DNA from 2 places in the Oryzomonas rubra genome. Region 2 is predicted to be linked to the other one. Evidence: riboswitches for the same ligand, from Rfam matches in the RefSeq annotation. Region 2 holds a riboswitch; the other holds the start of a gene.
What was found. A riboswitch is a leader RNA that binds a small molecule or an ion and turns the genes downstream of it on or off. The one in region 2 is predicted to bind S-adenosylmethionine.

Region 1: another riboswitch for S-adenosylmethionine. It lies ahead of ET418_RS05680 (trans-sulfuration enzyme family protein); the one in region 2 lies ahead of metX (homoserine O-acetyltransferase MetX).

The regions. Positions count from the first base shown of each region.
Region 1 covers NZ_SRSD01000003.1:130,668-135,626, reverse strand. The annotation lists gene thiF (sulfur carrier protein ThiS adenylyltransferase ThiF) at 1-101, opposite strand, end outside; gene ET418_RS05685 (trans-sulfuration enzyme family protein) at 195-1,331, opposite strand; gene ET418_RS05680 (trans-sulfuration enzyme family protein) at 1,342-2,478, opposite strand; SAM riboswitch class I at 2,544-2,650, opposite strand; gene ET418_RS05675 (chemotaxis protein CheX) at 2,792-3,298, opposite strand; gene ET418_RS05670 (cytochrome C) at 3,559-3,921, opposite strand; gene ET418_RS05665 (hypothetical protein) at 3,994-4,959, opposite strand, start outside.
Region 2 covers NZ_SRSD01000005.1:229,600-234,558, reverse strand. The annotation lists gene cbiE (precorrin-6y C5,15-methyltransferase (decarboxylating) subunit CbiE) at 1-302, shown strand, start outside; gene cobI (precorrin-2 C(20)-methyltransferase) at 302-1,009, shown strand; gene ET418_RS10020 (DUF3147 family protein) at 997-1,326, shown strand; gene ET418_RS10015 (hypothetical protein) at 1,435-2,415, opposite strand; SAM riboswitch class I at 2,683-2,781, shown strand; gene metX (homoserine O-acetyltransferase MetX) at 2,839-3,954, shown strand; gene ttcA (tRNA 2-thiocytidine(32) synthetase TtcA) at 3,959-4,789, shown strand.

The sequences.
Region 1 (4,959 bases), on a different contig from region 2:
TGGATCAGCACGTCTGCGCCCGGTTTCCATTGCGCAGCCAGTGACGCCAGGGTTGCCCCCGGGTCGATTTCCGTTGCTATCTCGTTTATCCGTATGCGCATGGGCAAACTGCTTTTCGTCTGTAAAGTATCGCCGGGGCATTCCGGCACTGTCGGATGTTTAATCTCAAACTTTCGGAAAGACAAGACTATTATCTAACGGCCAATGACCTGCTGGAGGTCGGCAATCAGGTCGTCAACATCCTCCAGCCCGACCGAGAAACGCACCAGGGTGTCCTTGATCCCCTTCTTTTCCCGTTCTGCTTTGGGAACTGCCGCGTGGGACATCTTTGCCGGGTAGGAGATGATGCTTTCCACCCCCCCCAGGCTGACGGCAAAGGCGGAAAGCTGCGCTTTCTCCAATAGTTCCTTGGTTAACGCGTAGGATTCGAGCTCGAAGGAGAGAACGGCGCCGGGGCCGTCGGCCTGGGCGGCATTGACGGCATGGCCGGGATGGTCGGCGAGTCCGGGGTAATGCACCTTGAGGACTGACTTTTTGGTTTGGAGCCAGGCCGCGATCTTTTCCGCGCTCCGTTGGCTCTGGTCCATCCTGACTTTGAGCGTCTTGAGCCCCCGCAGGGTCAAAAAAGAATCCTGGGGGCCCAGGATGGCGCCGAAGGCATTCTGGATGAAGCGGATACGATTGCCCAGTTCCGGGTCGCTGACAACGGCGAAACCGCAGATGACGTCGCTGTGGCCGTTCAGGAACTTGGTGCCGCTGTGCAGAACGATATCGCAACCGAGTTCCAGGGGGCGTTGCAGGTAAGGGGTCATGAAGGTATTGTCAACCAGGGTGATGATACCCCGTGGCCGGGCCAAGGCCACGACCCCGCGCAGGTCGGTGACCTTGAGCAGCGGGTTGGAGGGGCTTTCCAGGTAGATGCCCTTGGTTTCCGGCCTGATGGCGGCCTCGATGGCATCAAGGCTGGTGGCGTCAACGAAGGTGGAACTGATGCCGAGGCGCTGGAAGATACTGGTCAGCACCCGGTAGGCGCCGCCGTAGACATCTTCGCACACCACCAGATGATCGCCGGGAGAGAAGATCAACAGGGTGGAGGAAATGGCCGCCATGCCGGAGGCAAAGGCAAAGGCCCGGCTCCCCTTTTCCAGCCCGGCGATGGCCACCTCCAACGCCTCGCGGGTGGGGTTGTCGGAACGGGCGTAGTCGTATTTCCCGAAGTGGTCCACCGATTGTTGACGATAGGTGGAGGTCTGGTAGATGGGCACGCCCAGCGCGCCGGTCAAGGGATCGGCGGTCTGGCCGCCGTGAATGAGTTGGGTTGCAAATTTCATGGTCGTCTCCTTACGCTTCCAGGGCTTGGTTCAAATCTTCGATCAGGTCGCTGCCGTCCTCGATGCCGACCGACAGGCGCAGCAGGGTGTTGTTGATGCCGAGTCGCGCCCGGAGTTCAAGCGGTATATCGGCGTGGGTCTGTACCTCGGGAAAGGTGATCAGGCTTTCCACCCCGCCCAGGCTCTCCGCAAAGGAGATCAGGCGCGTTTTCAGGAGCACCTGTTCCACCAGGGCGTGGGTCGCGACCTCAAAGGCGATCATGGCGCCGAAGCCGCGGGAATCGCGCTTTACCAGGGCATGACCGGGGTGGTCTTCGAGACCCGGGTAATAGACCTTGGCGATGGCCGGGTGGTTTTTCAGCCAGCCGGCGATTTTTGCGGCATTTTCCTGTTGCCGGTCCAGGCGAACCCCCAGGGTCTTTATGCCGCGCATCACCAGCCAGGAGTCCTGGGGCCCCAGCACCGTACCGGCGGCGTTCTGGTGGTAGTAGACCCGCTCGGCCAGTTCGGCGTCCTTGACCACCACCAGCCCCGCGATGGTGTCGTTGTGGCCGGCCAGGTATTTGGACGCGCTGTAGACGGCGATGTCGGCTCCCAGGTCCAGGGGGCGCAGGAGGTACGGGGTGAGAAAGGTGTTGTCCACGATGAGGAGCAGGTCGCGGTCACGGCAGAGGGTGGACAGGGCAGGGATGTCGGCGAACTTCAGCAGGGGGTTGGTGAGCGATTCGGCGAATACCGCCCTGGTCCGGGGCGTGAGCGCTGCCCGCACCGCCTCCACGTCGCTCGTGTCGACATAGCTGAAGGTCAGCCCGAACTGGTTGAACACCTTGTCGAACAGGCGGCAGGTACCGCCGTACAGGTCCTCGGTAACGACCAGGTGGTCCCCCGAACGAAACAGCAACAGCAGGTTGGCGATGGCGGCCATGCCGGAGGAATAGGCAAAGGCGCGTGCCCCGTTATCAAGGCGGGCCATGCCGTCTTCCAGGGACTGACGGGTTGGGTTGCCCGAGCGGCTGTAATCATAGCCGGTGCTCTGGCCGAGCCCCGGATGCCTGAACGTGGCGGTCTGATAAATGGGCACCGAAACCGCGCCGGTCCGGGTATCCCATTCCAGACCGATCTGAACCGCCTGCGTACTGATATTCATCTTCTACCTCCCAAAATAAAAATCCCCTTCCGGGGTGTGGAAGAGGATTCCTCTAGGGCATCTCTTCCTTATCTCCCGAAACCGTGCGGTTTCGCTGGAATTGGCACCTTACCCTTGCAGGTTGGTTGCCGCGACGTCGTTGGGCCAGTCCCTCGGTCGCTCTCGATAAGAAATTTTATGTATTTTTTGTGTGAATTATTGTGGGTTGAGCCTACGATATGCCACCAATCTTGTCAATAATATTTTAGCGGGAGAGGCTCGGAACGCAGTGGGACGGGTGGTTATCATTGCCGGTCCGGCGGCCCTCCCTTGCTCATTCTTTTTCGAGCACTATCGCCACCATGAACCAATCCTCATCGGTTGCGAACCGGAGGGTGAGCGTGTCGAGATTGTTGCCGGCATTGACATAGTAATCGTCGCCACTGACCAGCGAAGGAGTTGACAGCTTGATATCGGCGCCGCCCGGTGAGATATGCTGCTTGAAGGAACCGGCAATCATGTTGGAGATCTCGCCCAGGGCATCGCGAACATCGTCGTTCAACTCGGTGACTTCCATGCCGAGCATGCTTGATGTAAAGGCGAGCGCCAGCTTCTGGGGGGCATGCAGGCTCACCAGGCCGTTATACACACCGGCAAACCCGACCATTGCCGTAATGCAGTCCTTGAAATGTGTCTCCGGTGCCACCTGGAGCGGGAGGTGCAGCAGGTTTTCCATGCCTACCATGGTGCAGAACACCTCTTCCACATCACGGATAAGGTGTTTGAGCAGTTCGTCTTCGCTCGTGTGAAGAGCGTCCAGGAGGTCATTTTTCAGCGGCATGGCACGCCCCTTTGTCCGCGGGGCCGATCACGCATGACGAAAGGCGCACCGCTTCCCCCCTTCCGTCAAACGACCAATATGCCCACACGTGCGATTGGTTCCGATGCTATCGGTATAAAGCCCTACTCTGCATAATTGGGATGGAAATTTCAAGATAAAATAAGACGATTATAATATAAAAACAGCCTCGCACCGGGAGGGGCGAGGCTGTGTGGAACAGGCAGATAACAGGGGGCCAAACGCCAGTGTTGCCGATGCCCCTACCGTGCGTTCTCGTCAAGCAGGTAATTCAACAGTATGACAACTTCCCTGATCTCTTGTTTGTTCATATTGGAATTGGGTTTCCGCAGCATTTTGATGCCATAGGCCTTTACCGCCTGCCGGTCAAAGGGCTGGCCGGTGATGGGAGCCCTCCCGGTCTGCACGGCAATGACGGTCCGTTCCATGGTGTGGCACTTGACGCATTTCCGCGACATGAGATCGAACGATGCCCTGTAGTTGGCCGGGATGCTGTCGGGATCGAAATTCATTCTGTCCCCGCGTCCCTTTACCCTGATGCGTGCATCGGCAACCGAGGCAATAACAAGCGTGAAGAGCGTGACCAGTATGATGAGCTTCCGCATGTGAGACTCCTTCAGACGAGATTATGGCGGCTAGTATAGCAAAGAACCCTGGGGGTGGTCATGACGTAAACATCAGAAGCTGAACGTCACCCCGAGGGTCCCGATCTTGTTGGTGAAATCCTGGGCGCTCGAGCTCACGGTCGATTTGTACGCAGAGGCGATCTCATGTTTGTACTCCAGGGCCACCTTTACGTTTTGAAGGGGTGCGTAGGCGAGGGTCGGGATAAAACGACGCACCAGGCCGCGTCCGTCATCCTGATATTCGAACCGCATGGCACCGATGAGGTTCTGGAGAAAGGTATACTCGCCTTCAACGGCGGCAACATAGGACTTTACCTCGGTCGGGGTCGTGGTCAGGTAGGGGTTGTCGTCCTTGCCCAGCACCCCGGCCACCCTGAGCCTGAAGAGCTTGTAGAGGATGTCCAGGTCCAGGCCGCTGCGATAGTAGCTGTTCTGGATGAGGCCGCCTTCCGTGGTGTTTGGGGTACCATTCTTGCCATAGTAGCCGTAGGCCCCAACGGTGACCGTCAGGAAGTCGAAGATGCTCTCCTCCTTGGCCAGATCCACCTCCGGTTCGTTTGCCAGGTAATCCGCCCCGCCGAACTTGTAGGAGATGTGGCCATAACCTTCCTTGGTGTTTTGATACTTGCGGTTCACCACCCCGGCGGCGACGAAGAAGCGGTTAGCAAGGACGGCGTTGGCCTCCAGTGCGTCTTGGGGCTGTTCGAGCTTGAATTCGGAAGTGCCGACCGTGTAGGCGTAGGGGGCAAAGGAGTTGGTCGTGGAGAGTTTGTTGTTGGACTTCCAGAGCCCGAGTTTCGGCTGCATGCGCCCCACTTTGAAGTTGATGGGGGTGTCGAAGGCGTGGCGCCAGATGACGAATAGTTCATTGATATTGGTGCTGTTGTTGGCCGGGGTGGTGCTCGTCGTATTCGTATTCAGGATGTTGTCGGTATTCTCGCTGTAGGCCACATAGGTGGCGAAAAAGGCGACCTTTTCCCGGAAATTGCCGCCGGCGTTCAGTTTGAGGGCACGTGT
Region 2 (4,959 bases):
AGGCGCCGGACGCCCTGGATGAACTGCCGGACCCGGACCGGGTCTTCATCGGCGGCTCGGGGGGGCACCTGGAGGAGATCATCATTGCGGTGGACGGCCGCCTCAAACCGGAGGGGGTGGTGGTGCTGAACGCCGTGACCCTGGATACCCTGACCAAGTCGGTTGAATTTCTGGAAGACCACGGCTTTACGACCGAGGCGGCCTGCGTCAATATCGCCAAGACCCGCAACCTGACCGAGTACAAGATGTTCGAGGCCCAGAACCCGGTCTACGTGATCACCGCCCGCAAGGGGAACGAGTAATGGCAACGATCTTTGCCGTCGGTGTCGGCCCCGGCGATCCCGAGTTGCTGACCCGCAAGGCCGAGCGCGTCCTGCGCCAGGCGGACGTGATCCTTGCGCCGGTATCCAATCCTTCCGAGGCCAGCGTCGCCCTGGCGACGATCCGCGGCTTTCTGGATGAAAGCCGCCAGGAGGTCATCGTCCACCAGTTTCCCATGACCTCGGACAAGGCCCGTCTGCTGCACGCCTGGCAGGAAGCGGCCGCCCTGATCGCCGTCCGGGCCGAGGACGGCAAGGATGTGGCCTTCGTGACCATCGGCGACCCGCTCTTCTATTCCACCTTTATCTATCTGCAGCGCATCCTGCGGGAAATCTGCCCCCAGATCCCCATCGAGATCGTCCCGGGCATCTCCAGTGTCAACGCGGCCGCGGCCGCGGCCGGCATACCGCTGGTGGAGGCCGATGAGAAGATGGCGGTCATCCCCGCCACCGCCGGCGTGGAGAAGATCGCCGAGGCGTTGGCGCGGTTCGAAACGGTCGTGCTGCTCAAGGTCAAGCCGGTCTTCGGGGATATTCTGGAGCTTATCCGGCAGACGGGCCGCGAACAGAGCACGGTTTTTGTGGAACGGGTCGGGAGCGACCGCCAAAAGGTCCTGACCGATTTTGCCGAGATCGCCGCCCATGCGCCCGATTACCTGTCGCTGATGATCATCAGATGTTCCTGCTGAAGCTTGCCGCCACCAACCTCCTCATCATCGCCTGCGTACTGCTGGGCAGGCGCGTCCCGTCCCTGGGGGGGCTGATCGCCGCCATGCCGCTCATCAGCCTGATCGTCCTGGTCTGGCTGGCCACGGACCGGCCGGGAGACGGAGCGCTCATCGACGGCTATCTCAAGGGGGTGCTGTGGGGCCTGGTGCCCACCTGCGCCTTTTTTGCGGCGGCATACCTCTGTCTGCGCAAGGGGATGGGGCTGCCGGCGGCGTTGGGCATGGGGGGCGTCCTGTGGCTGGGAGGGGCGCTCGTACACCAATGGCTCTTGCGCTGAGAATAGTGTAACGTCATAAACAACAACGCCTTTCCGAATAGAACCGGAAAGGCGTTGTTGTTTTCTGGGCATGACCCCCTAACTGGATAAGTCCGGTAGAACAATGCGTTATAGCGTGCTCCCTTTGGCGGGGACGATCTCGTCGGTGGCTGGCGCGGCCGGTGTAGCAGGTGCGGCCGGAGCAACGGACGGCACGGCGGCAGGCTGGCTTGCCGCTGCGGGTGGGGCGGGCTGTTCGACCGGCTTCGGCTGTTCCGCCAGGCGGGGCACCGGCTTGCTGGCCGGTATGGTGCCCTTCTTCTCGTCGTCGGAATCATATTTCAGCAGCGAGACGATATCCCCGAACTGCTTGCCGTAGACCTCGGATTCCTGGGTCTCCCGCAGCAGGAGGTCCTTTTGCCGCTGGTCCAGTGTTCGCCTGATGCCGTCGATGGTTTTGAACTTCAGGTCGGCCCTGCTGGAAAAGTTGGCTTCCGCCTCGCTGAAATCGGGATACTGGAGATTGATCAGGGGCGAGTATGATAGTATCCGCCCGCGGAAGTTGGGGTACTCCCAGAGGATGGTGCCGTCGCCGTCAAGTATCTGGGCAGTCAGAATGAGGTAGTTATAGTCGCTGGTCTGGGATGCCAGCAGGGTGTTGGAATACACCTTTTCGTTCTGGGTGAGGCCGCTGACTACCAACAACATGACCGCATCCAGATTGTTTTTCTTGAGGTAGTCCCGCAATTCGTCGGTTTTCCAAAAGTATTTATTATACCGTATGGTGGCGTCGTCCCGTTTTTCGCTGCGGAAGAAGAGATTGGCGAAGATGCGCTGCGGGTCGCCGTCCAGGAGCGCCACGGTGTAGAAGTTGCCGGTCGCTTTGAGCTTGCGCACGAGTTGCTGCTCATACTTGCGGTTCATGTCGCCAAGCAGGGCGACGAGTTGCTCTTTCTCGGGGTGTTTGATCTCGGAGTTCACATCGACGATGATGGGCGCCACGCCGAGGACCTTGACCTGTGCAGCAAAATGTTCCGCAGGGACATTGAAATGATTCTGGGCGCAACCGAACATCACCGCCAAAAACGGCAACAAGAACAGGCGTTTCATATTTCCTCCTCGGACGTGCTTGATCCTTCATGATTTCAGCATGTTTTATATCAGATGCCCCGCCCCTTTTCCAGCTAATTTGACACCGCAGGGAGCCGCCTTGGGCCAGGTTTTTCCCGTCTCGCCATCATCTGCCGGATACGGGGCCGTCGCACCCCACCACGCTCCTCCCCTCGCGCGTCGCAGGGCGGGCGGCACGCTGGTTACTGCGGCAGCATATTTGGTTGACAATGTTCGTGTTCTTCCACTATTCTTGTTCGATAGACCTGCTTATCGAGAGTGGTGGAGGGAAAGGCCCTGCGAAGCCACAGCAACCGGCCAATGAGGCGTCAGGTGCTAATTCCTGCCGAAAGGCAAAGATGAGGGGTGTGCTGTAAACGTAGCGTTTCAGCCCCTTCTCATACCGCGTGAAGGGGTTTTTTCATGTCCGTCGGCATCGTCACGGCACAATCCAGAACCTTCGAGTCCGGCATCAGGCTGGACAGCGGGCGCCTCCTTGCCCCGATCACGCTTGTGTATGAAACCTACGGCCACCTCAACGCATCCCGTTCCAACGCCATCCTGGTGGAACACGCCTGGACCGGTGACGCCCACCTGGCGGGCAAACACCGGGAAGAAGATACCAAGCCGGGCTGGTGGGACGCCATCGTCGGGCCGGGGCGCCTGCTGGACACCGACCGCTATTTCGTAATATGCTCCAATGTAATCGGTTCGTGCCACGGCTCTACCGGCCCCACCTCAATCAACCCCAAAACCGGCAAACGTTACAACCTCGCCTTTCCGGTCATCACCGTACGCGACATGGTGCGCGCCCAAAAGCTGCTGATCGATGCCCTGGGCATCGAAAAGCTGCTCTGCGTCATGGGGGGGAGCATGGGGGGGATGCAGGCCCTGGAGTGGGCCACCCAACATCCCGGGAGCGTCGCCTCGGCCATTATGCTGGCAACGACGCCGCGTCCTTCGCCCCAGGCCATCTCCCTCAACGCCGTTGCCCGCTGGGCCATCTTCAACGACCCTACCTGGCGCAAGGGGGAGTACAAGCACAATCCCAAGGACGGTTTGGCCCTGGCCCGGGGCATCGGCCACATCACGTTCCTGTCGGACGAATCCATGAATACGAAATTCGGCCGGCGTTTCTCGGCCAAGGACGGCCAGTTCGACTTTTTCGGCCAGTTCGAGGTGGAGCGCTACCTGAATTACAACGGCTACAACTTCGTGGACCGCTTCGACGCCAACTCCTTCCTGTACCTGGCCAAGGCGCTGGATCTTTATGACGTGGCCCTGGGGTATGAATCGCTGGCCGAGGCCTTTGCCCCGGTCGCTGCACCGGTGCAGTTCTTCGCTTTCACCTCCGACTGGCTCTATCCCGCCTACCAGACCGAGGAGATGGTGGAGTGCCTGCGCGGCCTCGGGAAGCCGGTGGAGTATCACCTGATCACCTCCGCGTACGGCCACGACGCCTTCCTGCTGGAACACGAAACCTTTACCCCCTTGGTGCGGGACTTCTTCTCCCGTGTGGAACAAAGCGGGGGCTTGTAACGCTATGACGCTGGCGCTTGACGAATTCAAAAACAAGGGACTTCTCAGAAGGTTGCGGCATGGGGTCGGCCGGGCCGTTGCCGACTTCAGCCTGATCGAGGAGGGGGACCGTATTGCCGTGGCGGTGTCGGGGGGGAAGGATTCCTATACCCTGCTGCTGCTGTTGGAGGAGTTGCGGCGGCGCGCGCCCGTTTCATTCGAGATCGTGGCGGTCAACATCGATTCCGGGTACCCCGGTTACCGCACGGACGTCATCGAGCGGTTCCTGCGGGAGAACGGTTTCACCTACCGCATGGTGCCCACCGAGCACTACACCCTGATCAATGAGAAGCGCCGGCCCGGCTCCTCCTACTGTTCGATCTGCGCACGCTTCAAGCGCGGCGCCCTCTATACGGCGGCCCAGGAGTTGGGGTGCAACAAGCTGGCACTGGGACACCATCAGGACGATTTCATCGAAACCCTGCTCTTGAACCAGTTCTTTGTCGGCTCGCTCAAGTCCATGGCCGCCTCCATGCTGGCGGACAACGGCGAGACCGTGGTGATCAGGCCGCTGGTGTATCTGCCCGAAGAGGATATCATCCGTTTTTCCCACGAAGCCGCCCTGCCGGTGGTCTGCTGCTGCTGCCCGGTCTGCGGCACCGCCGACCTGCAACGCAAGCGGATGAAGCGGCTTCTGAAAGAGTTGGAAAAGGATATTCCCCACGTCAAGAACAGCCTGTTGAAGGCAATTTCAAACGTACACCCCCGCCACCTTCTTGATCGGCGATTGCAGGTAGCGCTCCCCGACCCGTGCACGTCCGTCCCGCCTGGCGGCACGGATGGGCAGCACGGCTGAAACATCCTTCCGCAGGTCAAGCCACGCAACATACCCGCCATACGCCACTACGATCAATCCCAGCAATACCATCGGTTCCATCGAGCACCTCCACATTGTTTTAGGAAACAATAGCATGGGGGTGCGACAGTAAATGTCGCATGCTGAAAATGCAGTGATTTTGGGGGGAG